Regions from separate parts of the Halobacillus sp. K22 genome, predicted to be linked through region 2. Evidence: riboswitches for the same ligand, from Rfam matches in the RefSeq annotation. Region 2 holds a riboswitch; the other holds the start of a gene.
What was found. A riboswitch is a leader RNA that binds a small molecule or an ion and turns the genes downstream of it on or off. The one in region 2 is predicted to bind lysine.
Positions count from the first base shown of each region.

Region 1: linked by a shared signal. The riboswitch ahead of ACTWPM_RS12180 (Na+/H+ antiporter NhaC family protein) and the one ahead of dapA (4-hydroxy-tetrahydrodipicolinate synthase) in region 2 are both predicted to bind lysine.

Region 1 covers NZ_JBQQCN010000015.1:79,175-82,348, reverse strand. The annotation lists gene ACTWPM_RS12190 (bifunctional metallophosphatase/5'-nucleotidase) at 1-327, shown strand, start outside; gene yunB (sporulation protein YunB) at 432-1,208, shown strand; lysine riboswitch at 1,263-1,452, shown strand; gene ACTWPM_RS12180 (Na+/H+ antiporter NhaC family protein) at 1,590-3,143, shown strand.
Region 2 covers NZ_JBQQCN010000026.1:17,698-20,871, reverse strand. The annotation lists gene dapA (4-hydroxy-tetrahydrodipicolinate synthase) at 362-1,255, opposite strand; lysine riboswitch at 1,374-1,552, opposite strand; gene ACTWPM_RS16410 (SurA N-terminal domain-containing protein) at 1,993-2,820, shown strand; gene ACTWPM_RS16405 (response regulator) at 2,881-3,174, opposite strand, start outside.

The DNA of each region.
Region 1 (3,174 bases), on a different contig from region 2:
CTGGAAGTCATTCGGGTAGCTCATACAAGAAAGTTAACGGAGATCCGCTTAAAAGGCTTTGGCTTTCGTGGAGAAGTAATTGGAAAAATGGTTTTTGCCGGCGTGGAAATTGAAACAAAAGAGTCGCAGGATGGGGAAGAACGCGTGGTAAGGGTTACAAAAAATGGAGTACCGATTGATCTGGAGAAGTCCTATACTCTTTCAACCGCCGATACGTTTACCTTCGGAAGACTGTTTCCCGAAATTGCCTACGCACCTAATAAGGCTTATTATATGCCTGAATTACTCCGCGATTTGCTATCGGAAGCTCTAAAAACATATGAATAAAGAGCTTCATCAGTAGATATGAAGGTAAGGTTCAAATATATCATTATTTATATGCCTAAACCTCTTCTGGACTACATATAGTTAGTTCAGGAGGGGTTGTTTTAATGGGAAAAAGTAAAGTTACAAATGGACCCTCAATCGGGAAAAGAATTGTTTTGACTTTTATGTTTTTTTTACTCTTTACCGCTTTAAGCCTCTGGTTAATCAACCGTGGTATTACTCCGGCTCTCATCGGTATAGCTGAAACAAAGACCCAGCAATTGGCAAGAGATGCGATCAATGAAGCCGTAAATAAACAAATAGCAGAAGACTTACAATTTAATGATTTAGTTAAAATGGAAAAAGATGATAATGGAAATATCGTTTATATGGGTTGGAATTCGGTGGTTGTTAACAGGGTGCTGAGAAACACAACGTATCGCGTCCAAAACTTTCTAAAGAGAATGGAACTAAACGAATTACCGATGGAAGATACAACACTTGAACCAGATATTGACCCTAATATGACGCAGGAAGAACTTGGCGAACAGCCTGCCACATTAATTGAAATTCCAGTAGGACAGGCGACAAATAATTCGCTCCTCGCAAACCTGGGTCCTAAAGTACCAGTTCAATTACGAGTAATTGGAGATGTACAATCAAATTTCCAAAGCGAAATTACGGAGTATGGTATTAACGCAGCATTATTTCAACTATCTATTCATATTGAGGTAAACGTAAGGATTGTCATTCCATTTTCCACTGAAACCACTACTGTCGCAACAGATATTCCTATAGACACAGCAACTATCCTAGGAGAAGTTCCTGATTTCTATGGAGGACAAGGAGAAGGACCAGACAAATCACCATCTTTTTCCTTTCCAATGGATGCCTTGCAATAATGTAATCTGACTGATAAAATGACATGGAATTAAATATGCGTGACCTTATCAGATCGGTGAGGTAGAGGTGCAGACGTCATTAGTAATTAATGGGAGCAAGGCAAGCTAGGATCATTGATGAAAGGGATGAGTTTCTGCCGAAGTGTACGATAGTGATGTCAGACTATCCTATGCTGGTGTATATCTGAAGAAGAGACACACTGTCATGCATGCTCTTTTGGGTGCATGGGGCGCTACTGATCGAAATGGAGGATAATCAAGTTGCTAAAACAGGCAATGATAGGTTATTTTCTACTATCATTGTCTTTTTTTATTCCTCATTTTTATTTGCAGTAGCCTTCCTACTCCCGTTTACATCAATAGCTTTACGGAGGGAATATCATGGAAGGAACGATTTATTCTTTAATTCCGGCAGTTCTAATGCTGGTCCTTGTGTTACTTACAAGAAGAGTGATTCTATCACTGGGTATAGGGATTATTATCGGAGCGTTTATGCTCACGGGAATTGATCTCAAGGAAGGTTTTGTATTAATCTGGTCTTTATTTTCCACTATTTTCGTGAGTGAAGGAGCTCTCAATACAGGAAATCTTTATCTGTTATCATTCTTATTTTTATTGGGAATTACCACAGCCTTTATGACAGCTTCTGGAGGAAGTAAGGCTTTCGGAAAATGGGCAGTTGAGAAAATCCGCACACGAAAAGGGGCAAAATTACTGCCGTCTGTTTTAGGTATTATCATTTTTATTGATGACTACTTTAATGCACTAGCTGTTGGTCAGGTGGCCAGACCTGTAACAGACCGTTACAGAATATCAAGGGCTAAGCTTGCCTATTACATTGATTCTACTTCTGCTCCTATTACCGTTATCTCTCCGATATCAAGCTGGGGAGCTTATATCATTGGCACGATTGGAAGTATTTTAGCTGCTAATGAAATTTCTAATTATCAGGCATTGGAAGCTTTTGTTTTAATGATTCCTGCCAATTATTATGTGTTCGCTGCTTTACTGCTAGTGTTTCTTACAATCTTCCTAAAGCTCGATATTGGAGCCATGCGGACTCATGAAAAGAGAGCAGTAGATACCGGGGAGCTAACTAATCCTCACGGTGATGTACCAGGGGATTTAAATGATGAATTTAAGCAGCATAATAATGGAAAAATCGCTCATTTGATTCTTCCGATTGGAGCGCTTGTAGCTGGAACCATAGCGGCTATGGTGATTACAGGTATTCGAAATACAGAGGGTGCCGTAAGTCTGCTAGCTATTTTTGCGAATACTAATGTAAATATTTCCTTATTTATAGGTGGATTGGCAGCCGTTGCTACGGCAGGTATTTTATATGCAGCACAAGCTGGACCAAAGTCGGCAGCGCCTATCGTATTCTGGGAAGGAATCAAAGCCATGCTGCCCGCTATTTATATATTAGTTTTCGCCTGGATGATTGGAGATATTATCAGCCAGCTGCAGACAGGTGAATATTTAGCACAGCAGTTCCGCCAGGCGGATATTAATGTCGCGTATCTGCCACTCCTTATCTTTATTATTTCCGGCTTCATGGCGCTTTCTACGGGAACTTCCTGGGGAACATTTGGAATCATGCTTCCAATAGCTGGGGAAATAGCAGCTGTCACTGAGCCGGCTATGATTCTGCCTGCTTTATCAGCTGTACTGGCTGGTTCGGTGTTTGGAGACCATTGTTCTCCTATTTCAGATACCACAATATTATCCTCTACGGGGGCAGGTGCTAACCATATTGACCACGTACTCACCCAGCTTCCTTATGCGGGTATTGCGGCTGTGGCGGCCTCAATTGGATATATCCTTCTCGGCCTGACGGGCCAAGTGTGGATTCCGTTATTAGCCACTCTGGCTGTTGTGGCGCTTATAGGTATATTGATTCATTTTTTTACACCCTCAATTGAGCAGAAATAAACGATAAAATTATCCTAAGGATAGAGGCTTT
Region 2 (3,174 bases):
ATGACAGGCTATCCTGCATAGTTCCAGTCTAAAAAATGTATATACGTACATGTGATTATTTTTTCTCAAGCGGAGGAAAGACGAAACCGTTTCGAGCTTCTGATTTGGCAAGGTCCGGAGGGGGACGATGAAGACTCCTGTGGGATGAACATGATCGGTAAGATCCCGGAAGGCGAAGCCTGAGGAAGCTTACCACATGCCCACGGAAAGCGAATCGTCCCCCTCCGGACCTTCACCGCAACAAATATTTCAAAGCTGAGTTCTTACACAATCCGGCCCTATTGTGTAATAAGTCTCTTATGAAAAAAGCCATAAAAATCCCCGTGCTCGTTAAGGTGAGCACGGGGATTTTCTTATTTATTCAGCTATAAGCACGCTCTCTAGGCTGCACGGAAGTTAGAATCGTTTCTATTTCATTGGCTTCTTCTTCTGTTAATGGAAGCAGCGGCAAACGAACGCCACCAACTTCAATGCCTTTTCTATTCAAAGCGGCTTTAACAGGAGATGGACTTGGTGCAGAGAAAATGGCATGCATCACCGGAAGCAGGCTGCGGTGCATAGCTGATGCATAGCTGCCGTTACCGTTCCGATACCCTTGAATCATGGCTTGCATCTCATTTCCAATCACATGGGCAGAGACAGAGACAATTCCAGTACCGCCAATCGATACGAACGGAAGCGTATTGGAATCCTCTCCACTGTACACCGTGAATTCATCCGGTGTCCGACTGATAATCTCAGCAGCAGCGTCTAAATCACCACTCGCTTCTTTGACAGAAACGATATTATCCACTTGAGAAAGGCGGACAATGGTATCCGGCGACATATTAACGACACTGCGTCCTGGAATGTTATAGAGCATAATTGGCAGAGAAGTAGTCTTGGCTATCGTCGTAAAATGCTGATACAGTCCCTCTTGTGTGGGTTTATTGTAATAAGGGGTTACCAGCATAATCGCGTCGACGCCGGCTTCTTCTGCTTGTTTTGTTAATTGAATGGAAGCTCTTGTATTGTTTGAGCCCGTTCCTGCAATGACTGGAACTCTGCCGTTTACGACTTCCACAACAAATTTATACAGGCTTACTTTTTCCTCTGTCGTTAATGTTGGGGATTCACCCGTTGTTCCTGCGATCACTAAACCGTCAGAGCCGTTGGAGATCAAGTGATTGACCAGGGAATGAGTCGCATCGAAATCAATATTTCCTTCAGAATCAAACGGAGTTACCATGGCTGTTAGTACTTGACCAAAGTTCATAACCTCACACCTTTACTTAGTTTTTTATACGTTCGAGGTTTGAGGGCTCTGCAGCAGTAAAGCACAAAAAAGCAGCAACGAGGGTTCGCTGCTGCTTAGAACTTTGATATCCGTTCCTGCATAAGATAGCCCTCCATATAGTCTCCTATATGACAGTCCTGCACCTCTTAAGCATCAGAACCAGCGTCGGGAACATGAGATTCCGTCAGCTTCGGCAAAAACCCCTTTCCTCATGTGTCACAGGATCTCATTCTCCTTCACATGCGTACTCTTGGAATTTGCACCTCTATCCTTACTTCAAATAGAATTGAAATAAGAAAATATTTAGTTCCTTGTACCTTAACAGAAATTATTGAAAAATTCAAGGTTTATATTTTGTGGAATTTATTGTAAGTTGTTATAGTTAGAGGGAAACAGCATCCGTTCATTGCTTATTGTATTTACTATGTTCTCTTATAACTCAACCACAAAGTTTAACAAAGCTATTTAGTAAAAAGGTGAAAGATTCCTTCCACGTTTGGCAAAACTGAAGAGGAAGGGTCACTTTTCCCTGCGTATTAATTTTACACAAAAATTCCACATTTTAAATTATGGTGGGAATGGTAAGGTCGCAAAGGCTTTGTGATGGGGTATAAGTGTATTACAGATGTTACAATGGGCATACACACTAAAAAGTGATGGATGTACAGTAGGCGGGCACGTGTTACAATGACAAGCATTAGGTATTCGAAAGGGGAATGACATTGAATAAGAAATGGTTATTAAGCTTATCACTTGCTTTATTCATAGCGTTATTAACAGCATGCGGTAACGATGAAGGATCAGGTGGAGACAGCGAAAATAATGAAGAAGCGTCTCAACAGGAAGAATCTTCTGAGAACAGTGAAAGCAATCAGGAAGGTGAAGGCAGCAGTCAAGAGGGCGAAGGTTCTGAACAGGCTCAAATGCCTGAGCCTAACTTAGAAGGTGTTCCGGAAGTAGTTGCTACCGTCAATGGCGAAGAAATTAAAAAAGAAGAGTTTACTCGCACGTACGAAAGTCAATTCCAACGATCAGCCATGCAGTCTCAAATGTCTGGACAGGAAGTGGATCAAGAACAGTTGAAGCAGCAGACAGCAGAAGGTTTAGTCGGACAGGAGCTTCTCGTACAGGAAGCAAATGACCGCGGACTTGAAGCAACGGAAGAAGAAGTCAATGAAAGAATTACCGAGTTGGTTGAATCCAATCAGGGGGTAGAGTCTAAGGAGCAGTTCTTCTCTACTATTGAAGAACAACAGGGAATGAACGAAGAACAAGTTAGATCCCAGCTTCAAACCCAGATTAAAGTAGACAAGCTCTTAGCGGAAGAGAACGGTGATCTAGAGCCTACAGAAGAAGAGCTGAAAAAAGCGTATGATGAAGCTAAGGCCGCACAGGAAGAATCCGGAGGCGGTCAGGAAATGCCATCCTATGAAGAAGCTAAACCAACGCTTAAACAACAGCTGACTCAGCAAAAAGAATCTCAAGCTTATCAAACTCTTGTAGAGAAGCTTCGTGAAGATGCAGACGTAAAAGTTAATCTATAATTCATTAAAAAACCAGGTCCTTCCCTCAGGACCTGGTTTTTTTAATGGATTTTACTGGCTTCACTTGAACCAGCCTCTCTCCTTAAAGCGCGAGATGGCTTCAATTCGATTGGAAACCTCAAGCTTATCCAAGATGACGGACACGTAATTTCGTACCGTACCCGGAGTAATATATAGTTCTTTTGAGATGTCTTTTGTATTTTTTCCCTCGGCCATTAACTTAATGACCTGACGCTCTCTTTCCGTAAGCGGATCTTGCTGTGTGTAAGCGAGATCAACTAATTCAGGAGAGAAAATACGCTGGCCGTCGATAATCTTGCGAATCGCTTCTGCCAGATCTTCACTGGGACTGTC